DNA from 3 places in the Moritella viscosa genome. Region 1 is predicted to be linked to each of the others. Evidence: predicted binding sites of a transcription regulator. Region 1 holds the regulator's gene; each other region holds the start of a gene.

Region 1 (3,264 bases):
TATAAGGTTTTAATTCAGGGATCCAATGGGGATTTGGTAGAAAACGGACATCAAATACATAATCGGCATCCATAGGTAGGCCATGTTTAAAACCAAACGATTGAAATACTAAGACAAGTTGGTTGTTTTTCTTTCCTAAAATGCGTTCTTTAATTTGTTCACTAAGTTCATGAATGTTGAGTTCAGTAGTATCGATTTTTAAATCAGCGAGTAAAGCTAAAGGGCTTAATCGTTTCTCTTCTATTTCAATGGCTTGCGATAGGGATAGTTCGTCTTTTGTGAGAGGGTGAAGACGTCTGGTTTCACTATAACGTTTGATGAGCACAGATTTATTGGTATCAAGAAATAAACTAGTTAACTCGGTGCTCGCTCTTAACTCAGCAATGATGTCGTTTAATTCTTTTTTTTCTGTTGGTAAGTTACGGACATCAATACTCACAGCCATTTTTTCGGTTTGGTCATTTAAGGTTTGTAGAAGTTGCGGTAGTAATTTTACTGGCAGGTTATCTACGCAATAGTAGCCTAGATCTTCAAGTACGCGTAATGCAATGGATTTTCCGGACCCTGATTGGCCGCTGACTATTATTAATTTCATCTTTTGTCCTCACATCTGCGCAGTAAATATATCGTGACCATAGTCAACACTAGGTTGCTAATTTAAAACTTACAGCGATATAAAATAATGGGGTCATTATCCCGCAATTGATTTGGATATGATATGTTTTAATTATGTCAGAAGCATTAATACCTAAAGGAAAAATGGTTTTCCTTTAGGTTATTTGTGGCGAGGTTAAAATTAATGGCGAATCAACTTCTCTTTATGCTTAATCACTTGGCGATCGAGCTTATCCATTAAGCCATCAATTGCGGCATACATGTCATTGTGTTCATGCACGGCAAAGATCTCACCCCCATTTAAATGTATTTTTGCTTCTGCAATTTGAAGTAATTTTTCAACATTTAAAATCACATGAATATTGTTTATATGATCAAAATGCCGTTCTAATTTGGAAAACTTGCTATCAACGTAATCTTTCAGTGAGTCTGTAATGTTTACATGTCTACCGGTTAAATTAATTTGCATATATGTCTCCCCTATGAAGGTTGGATTAGCCCTATAATAGGCTTTTACGCTGATTAGACGGTGGTATACTTAGTGCCTCTCGATATTTTGCAATCGTACGTCTAGCCACTTTGATACCTTGATCAGCAAGTAAATCAGCAATCTTGCTGTCACTTAATGGTTTAATGGCATTTTCTGCCGCGACCAATTTTTTTATTAATGCACGAATAGCGGTTGATGAACATTCTCCGCCATTGTCAGTACTGACATGGCTTGAAAAGAAAAATTTAAGTTCAAAAATACCACGTGGTGTATGCATAAACTTCTGCGTTGTTACCCGTGAAATCGTTGACTCGTGCATCTCCACTTCTTCGGCAATATCATTTAAAACCATAGGTTTCATGGCTTCATCGCCATATTCAAAGAAATCAACTTGGCGTTGAACAATACTTTTCGTTACTTTTAGTAAGGTTTCATTACGGCTTTCTAAGCTTTTAATAAACCATTTAGCTTCTTGTACATGGGTTCGAATAAACTGCCCGTCGCTGCTATTACGATTGCCTGTCGACAAGTTTGAATATTCATTGTTCACTTTTAATCTTGGCACAATGTCAGGATTTAACTCTACTACCCATTGATTATTTTTTTTCTTTACTAAAACATCGGGAATAACATACAGCCCTTCAGTCTGATCAATTACGTTGCCAGGTCTGGGTTCTAGACTCTGTATTAATTGCATGATCTCTTTAAGTTGTGGTTCTTTTAATTTTGTCTTACGGCTTAATTGACGGTAGTCGCGATTGCCCAATAAATCCATGTGAGACTGAATTATTTGCTGACATTCTGTTAACCAAGGTGTGTTTTTAGGTAAATGCTGGAGTTGGATCAATAAACATTCTTGTAATGAGCGCGCAGCAACGCCGATGGGATCGAAATGCTGAATACGCTTCAATACAGCTTCGATTTCATCTAATTCAATTTGTTCTTCACTACTGCTACTGTCGCTGAGTTCTTGGTGATCGCTATTGACGCTAGACAGGATATCTTCACAAGTCTGATTAAGGTAACCATGATCATCAATGCCATCAATAATCGCAACAGCAATAGCACGATCAGTGTCAGTAAAGGGGGTTAATTCCATTTGCCACATGAGATGCTCATATAAGCCTTCGCTAGTCTCACCTTGATAGACTTGGTCTAAGCCATCAATACCGCCACCCGCACTGCCGTGAGTCTGTATTTGAGGAGTGTAGACATCATCCCAATTACTGTCATTAGGTAGTTCATCTGGCATTGCTTCACTGGCGAGCGCATCACTCACTTCTATTTGGCTGGCATCGGTAACAGTGTCGTTATTATCCAGATTATGCTCATCGCTACTTTCTGCACCATTTGGCTGAGCTGTATTGGGATCTTCTTGTTCCAGTAGCGGATTACTGTCTAATGCTTCTTGAATCTCTTGTTGTAACTCCAAGGTCGATAATTGTAATAATCGAATCGCTTGTTGCAACTGTGGCGTCATTGCCAGAGATTGACTCATACGAAGTTGTAATGATGGCTTCATCTAACGACTACTCTCTCTCTTCCTTAATGCGGTAACGTATCAATATCAAACTATAGTCGGAATTGATCTCCAAGGTATACTTCTTTTACTTTTTCGTTGGATAAAATCTCTTCAGAAGTACCTGATGCGATCAAATGTCCATGGCTCACAATATAAGAGTGTTCACATACATCGAGCGTCTCACGTACGTTATGGTCGGTAATTAATACCCCTAAACCACGATCTCGCAGATGTTGAATAATTTTTTTAATATCACCAACCGAGATTGGATCAACGCCAGCAAACGGTTCATCTAATAAAATAAACTTTGGATCTGCTGCGAGTGCGCGGGCAATCTCAACGCGGCGGCGTTCACCACCCGATAAGCTCATTCCTAAACTATCGCGAATATGGGTGATATGAAATTCTTCTAATAATTCTTCTAACTTTTCTTCACGTTCGAAACGCGTTAGTTCAGTTCGTAACTCTAAGATTGCCATGATATTTTTCGTTACCGATAAACGACGAAAAATAGATGCTTCTTGGGGTAAGTAACCAATACCTTGTTGTGCACGAATGTGCATTGGCTCATGCGTTAATTCTTGGTCATCAATGAAGATTTGTCCATGATCTCGCTTAACCAAACCAACTACCATGT
Region 2 (3,264 bases), on a different contig from region 1:
GGGCTAACCTCGCGATTTCTGCCGTTCGATCTGGTGACGATAAAGTCGCAATTGTGGTGTCTGATGATGGTCCAGGGATATCGAAACCCATGCAAGCAAAAATTTTAGAACCTTTTTTTACTACTAAATCACAGGGGACGGGTCTTGGCCTTGCCGTTGTACAAAGTGTGGTAAAAGCGCACCAAGGCAGTTTAGAGTTAGACTCAACTGTCGGTGAAGGCAGTCGTTTTAGTATAATCGTACCGCTACATCGTGTAGCAGAACCTCAACCAATGGTAATAGGTGGATAACAGTATGTCCCATTCTCAAATTCTTGTAGTTGAAGATGATTTAGGTCTTCGTGAAGCCTTGGTTGATACCTTATTAATGGCTGGTTATGAATGCGATGAAGTTGATAGCGGTGAAAGCGCACTCATTGCATTAGGTAAAAAAGCCTATGATATGGTCGTGAGTGACATTCAAATGGGTGGTATGACAGGATTAACTTTACTGCATAATATTAAACAAAAATACCCCGATTTGCCGGTATTATTAATGACGGCTTTTGCCAAAGTAGATGATGCAGTAACGGCCATGCGTAATGGTGCAGTTGACTATATTGGTAAACCCTTCTCTCCAGAAGTATTGATTAATCAGGTTGGTCGTTATGTACCACCACAAAAAATAGTTAAACGAACACCTTGTTACGGTGATGAAAAAACAGAGCTGTTATTAAGTTTGGCGCGTAAAGTTGCTAAATCTGATGCAACAGTTATGGTGACAGGCCCAAGTGGTACGGGTAAAGAAGTACTATCACGTTATATTCATGATAATTCGCTGCGTTATGACGGTCCATTTGTGGCAATAAACTGTGCGGCGATCCCAGATAATATGTTAGAAGCAACACTGTTTGGTTATGAAAGAGGCGCATTTACTGGCGCGATACAAGCATGCCCTGGAAAATTTGAGCAAGCACAAAACGGAACCATTTTACTGGATGAAATTTCGGAAATGGATTTATCGCTGCAAGTTAAATTATTACGAGTACTGCAAGAACGTGAAGTTGAGCGATTAGGTAGCCGTAAAACGATTAAGCTTAATATACGAGTCATTGCTACCAGTAACCGAAATATGAAACAAGCGGTAGCGAATGGTGATTTTAGAGAAGATTTATACTATCGCTTAAATGTATTCCCATTAGTTTGGCTGCCATTAACTGAGCGCAAAGGTGATATTTTACCGATAGCGGAGCATTTATTAAAATTACACTGCAAGCAAAATAATATGCCAACACTAGAATTACTTAATTGCGCGAAGGCTAAGTTACAAATCTATCATTGGCCAGGTAATGTACGTGAATTGGATAACGTGATCCAACGCGCGATGATTTTAGCGGTTGATGGAAAAATAAAAGATGCAGATCTTATTTTAGAAGATTTTACCGCCGCAGATTTTCAAGTCATCGCACCGATTGATCAAGCGCCGCAGCTGCATATTAAATCGGAAATCCCTATGCGCAGTATTAATCAACCCAACGAGCCTTTAGGTAACGAATTACGTCAACAAGAGTATCAAATTATTTTGGAAACCTTGATTGGCTGTAATGGCGTTCGTAAAAACGTATCAGAGAAATTAGGTATCAGTCCACGTACATTACGCTATAAGTTAGCTAAAATGCGTGAACAAGGGATCGAAATTCCAGCATAACGATTATAAAATAGTTCGCATTATAAAAGGCCACAATTTATTGAAATTGAGGCCTTTTTTTATTGGCATATTAATTGCTTTATTAAGATAGGTCAAAAATATGACAACAAGGATAATCAATGAATATCGCAGCCAATAGTCTTTATGCTGAAATGCAAAGCATGTCGTTACAAGCAACCAAATTTGAAGTAGACCCAACCGCGGTTAAAGCGCCAAGCACTACATCTGCCAATTTTGGTGATATGTTGCAGCAAGCAATGGATAATGTGAACGGATTACAACAAAATACGGGTGATTTACGCACCCGTTTCGATCAAGGAGATCGCAGTGTGTCCCTAAGTGATGTTATGATAGCCTCGCAAAAATCGGGGATAGCATTCGATGCTACGGTACAGGTTCGTAATAAATTGATCGAATCCTATAAAGAAATAATGAGTATGCCTGTTTAATCTCGGGTAAAGGAGTAGCTCTGTGGCTGAAATAGCTTCAAGTACAGGTATCGTAAACAATGACGATATGGGTAATGATTTAGCGCAATTAGATGAGAATGAGCAAAAAAGCTCAGCATTTAGTTTTTTCTCTAGTGCCGATATCTTACGTCAAATTATTCTAATCTTAGCATTAGCGATTTCGCTAACCTTAGTGGTATTTATTTTACTCTGGGGTAAAGAGCCTGAAATGCGTCCTTTAGGCACGTATCAAACGGCTGAGCTTATTGAAACCCTTGAATTTTTAGACCAACAGAAAATAGAATATAAAATTAATGGCGATACGGTCTCTGTACCTGCAGAGCAGTACCAAGATATTAAATTACGATTACGTCGTTCAGGACTTGCTACAGCAGAATTACAAGGTGACGATATCTTGATGAAAGATATGGGCTTTGGTGTCAGCCAGCGTGTCGAGCAAGAACGTTTAAAACTTGGCCGTGAGCGTCAAATATCACGGGCATTGACGGAATTTAAACATGTATCAAAAGCACAAGTATTATTAGCCATTCCAAAAGAAAATGTGTTTGCTAAGCGCGATAAGAAACCCAGCGCAACAGTCGTATTGACGATACGTAATAGCAGCGCAATCTCACAAGAAAATATTGATTCTATGGTGCAGTTGGTTGCTTCTGCTGTTCAAGGCTTAGAACCCACGCGCGTGACCTTGACTGATCAAAATGGCCGCTTACTGAACTCGGGCAGTCAAGACATGATGGCAGCAAAAGGCCGACGTGAATTTGAAATGGTACAAAATCATGAACGTGAGTACCGAGACAAAATTGATTCTATACTTATCCCTATCTTAGGTATAAGTAATTATACCGCTGAAGTTGATGTATCAATGGACTTTAGTGTGACAGAGCAAACACAAAAACGTTTTAATCCCGATTTACCTGCGATACGCAGTGAAATGTTACTAGAACGTCAATCGATCGGAAATGGTAGTCAAGGTATTCCGGGAGCATTAACCAATCAGCCACCATTAGACGCTGATATACCTGAAGAGGCCGCTGGAGGGAATGCCGCTGCGCGTCCTACCGGTCAATCTCAAAAAGAATCAACGCGAAATTATGAACTGGATACAACA
Region 3 (3,264 bases), on a different contig from region 1:
GGCCAGCGATCTTCGTAAGCAAGTGTGACATAATCGTCTTCACTTGGATAATAAATACTGGTGGTATTACCATCAACAACAGTAATTGGATAATCTTCGACTTCCCCATTAGCATAACCACCGCTACTGGTTATGTTAGCTTGGTCACCGATCCGGAATCGCGACCAAGTATTGCCGACTAATGCGGTAGCTGGTACGGTTAAAGCGATGTTATGTGAATTAGAATCTAACTGCAGATTATTAAATACATGCTCGTCCGCATCCTCAAAGTCACCATCTTGATTCCAATCAAACCAACCATTGAAATAAGCACTGTCTTGACCGCCTGTGATCGTTGCATTGACTTGGGCATCTAGGCCTGTAACGAGTGCGGTTTGAAATAGAATACCATCTTCATCTTCGAGGTTATCTGTATTGTCAGAATTGGGTGATAGATTAGCATCATCTTCAGAATCAATAAGGCTACCAAGTATATAGTTGTTGTAGTCAATGAGATGCCTTGCACCATTTACCGCTAAGGTTGTCCCGTACGTATCTGGAGCATCACCATAATCCGTATTCGTTGATACAACGGCTGCCTCTGAACAACGAGCACCGTCATTACTGTTACTTGCTGAAGCTTTAGCAAAATACACGGATGCGCCAGTAATATTGTTCGGATCGGTTATGTCAGTCCGGTAAATATTACCGTCATTGTTACGGAGGAAATAAAGATAACCAGCAGAGTCAAAGTAAGCAGCACCAAATGCACTGCGCGGGGATGTAAACCCAGTGCTGGCTACATTAGTTGCAACACCTGTCGTTGGATCAATACGATATAAGTGACCTGTTCTACCTTCTACGGCATAGATGTTGCCATCGGTAGGGTGAAATGCAAAGTCAGCAATTCTAATGCTTTTATTCGACCCTACTATTTTTGTAATGGTGAGGTAGTCGGATGCACTGCTGTCTAGATTTGTGTAGTAAAGACCAAGGTAGCGACGATAGAAATAGAACTTATTATCTTTTATATCACCCACAAAAAAGTTATTGTTTGGTGGGTTAGTAAAGTTCAAAACGGTTGCTTTAAAATCGCTATCAAATTTGACTAATGCCAGTTGGTTGCGGTCAAAACCATAGATATATTTATCTGTGTTATTGAAGGCTATCGCATTAATTGAGTCAGAGCCTAGGCCATCGTCGGTTTGTAGCGTTGTGATTAAACCTGTACTCAGGTCCACTGATTTATAATGTGTACTGCCATTTTTGTATTGGGATAGAAATGCTTCAGTCGGGCAACTAGCAAAAGGCGCCGATGTAGCATTTAAGCTATAAAGGCAGGTAGACATTAATAATAGTGTCTTGTACTGACATGTTTTCATAAGCAGTCCCTTGATTGCGAAGTATAAAAGTAAGTATTATAGGTACCCTTGTTATCGCATATCTCGTGCCATCTTTTTTGTACTTTAAAAACATAGATTTATTTTTTTGTTGTTTTTTTTTTGTTAAATTAATCGCATTTTAAAAATGGATCTTCGCAAAATGCAATTTTAATTCGCAGTTTGCAAAGAACACAATTTCTTTGTTAATTTGTTTTCATTTACTTGTTATCAAGCGTGATAGAATGTCGTGATTATCTTGCCTATCGTGTGATTGAAGAGTTCATTTATAAAATCAGTATTAATTCATTAATCTTCAGTTTGCAGCTTAGATCACATTTATAAATTAGCTGCATTTTATGTAATTCAGAGCATTAATATAGCGATTTAGTCGATTAAACATGATCCAGTTAACAGTGTCTTTTATGTTATGATTTAAAAAACATATAAATACGCCTTACTTTGGTGATCTTCCTCATAAAAATAAGCCAGTCACTTTTTTCTCAGCCTTTTTCATCCTCCTTAAATTAACAGAGGGCGGAGGAGGTGGTTATTTTAAAATTCCTTACTATGAATTTGTCTTCTGAGCCAATTGTATCTTGGTCACGGATCGAAAAATGAAACCAAACTCATTCAAGGATTTAGATTATATGAAAAACTTAAATCGTGTTGCGATTGCTGTATCTGCAGCCTTACTTTCTTTTGCGGCTGGCGCTGTCGATTTTAATGGTTACATGCGAGCAGGTACTGGTATTAGCGGAAATAATGGTGAGAATATTAGTTTTGAGAAAAATAAAATTGGTCGTTTAGGTAATGAAAATGATCTTTATGCTGAGTTTGGTTTCCGTCAAGAACTACCAAAAATAACAGGAATGGAAGATCAAACTTGGATTGTTGACGCAATGATTGCGCAAGGGAATTCAGGTAATAATGGTTGGGAAGATGGTGACTTCAACGTGGCTCAATTCAACATACAAGCGACGGGGCTAATTGCTAGCGATAAAGAAGCCACGATGTGGGCTGGTAAACGTTATTACCAACGTAAAGATATTCACATTACTGATTTTTACTACTTAAATACCTCAGCGGGTGCTGGTGGTGGTATTGAAAACTTAACCGTCGGTCCTGGTAAATTGTCTGCCGCTTGGATGCTAGACGAAGGTAGTCAAGCGAGTTCGAATGGGTTATCACAGGACCACTCATGGTCTAATGATTCTCAGGTAAATGGTAATATTTTTGATGTCCGTTATTCAGGTCTTGAATTATGGAGTGGTGCAAATTTAGAAGTGGCAGCCGTTTATAATTTTGCTAATGAAAAAGCAGAGCAAACGTTAGAAGCTGATGATGGCGTGATGTTAACGGCTATTTTACAACAAGGCTTAAGTAACGGCTTTAACCAAACCGTGTTGCAATATGGTACTAGTTCTTATGGTGCCCAAATGGCTGACTTAGGCAGTGGTGCTTGGTTTGACCGTTCCGGAAGACAAAATGATGCGACAGGTTACCGCATAATCAACTGGGGTGTGGTTAGTGTTGGCGATAAAATCGAAGTCGGTCATCAATTAATGTATGCAAATTCTGCTGATGTAGGCTTGGCCAAAGAAGAGCATGAGCTGTTTAGTGTTGTGGTACGTCCTGTGTACAAATGGAACCAGAACATGAAAACCATTTTGGAATTAGGTGTGTTCTCTGAATCTCAAGGTTCTACAGATAAAGGTGGCAGCAAAGCGACTATTGCACAAGCATGGTCAATGGGCGAGAGTTTCTGGGCTAGACCTGAACTGCGTGTATTTGCGTCGTATATTACTGATGATAAAGGAACTACTTTGGGATCAAGTAAAGGTGACAGCGACTATACTATAGGTATGCAAGTTGAAGCTTGGTTCTAATACCTCGTGTATAACTG

Evidence for each region. The regulator sigma-54, encoded in region 1, starts transcription at its own class of promoters, with help from an activator protein. The targets are predictions, from matches to a motif close to GTTGGCACGNNNNTNGNNT.
Region 2: a site for sigma-54 is predicted at 1,748-1,766, ahead of fliE (flagellar hook-basal body complex protein FliE). Genes of this name have one in related genera too.
Region 3: a site for sigma-54 is predicted at 1,416-1,434, ahead of BT797_RS04050 (LruC domain-containing protein). Genes of this name have one in related genera too.

The regions. Positions count from the first base shown of each region.
Region 1 covers NZ_FPLG01000088.1:117,899-121,162, reverse strand. Annotated here, with positions in the region: gene rapZ (RNase adapter RapZ) at 1-595, opposite strand, end outside; gene hpf (ribosome hibernation promoting factor) at 797-1,084, opposite strand; gene BT797_RS12650 (RNA polymerase factor sigma-54) at 1,116-2,627, opposite strand; gene lptB (LPS export ABC transporter ATP-binding protein) at 2,678-3,264, opposite strand, start outside.
Region 2 covers NZ_FPLG01000052.1:77,942-81,205, reverse strand. Annotated here, with positions in the region: gene BT797_RS08200 (sensor histidine kinase) at 1-290, shown strand, start outside; gene BT797_RS08195 (sigma-54-dependent transcriptional regulator) at 295-1,686, shown strand; gene fliE (flagellar hook-basal body complex protein FliE) at 1,806-2,135, shown strand; gene fliF (flagellar basal-body MS-ring/collar protein FliF) at 2,158-3,264, shown strand, end outside.
Region 3 covers NZ_FPLG01000024.1:12,235-15,498, reverse strand. Annotated here, with positions in the region: gene BT797_RS04050 (LruC domain-containing protein) at 1-1,361, opposite strand, end outside; gene lamB (maltoporin LamB) at 2,009-3,247, shown strand.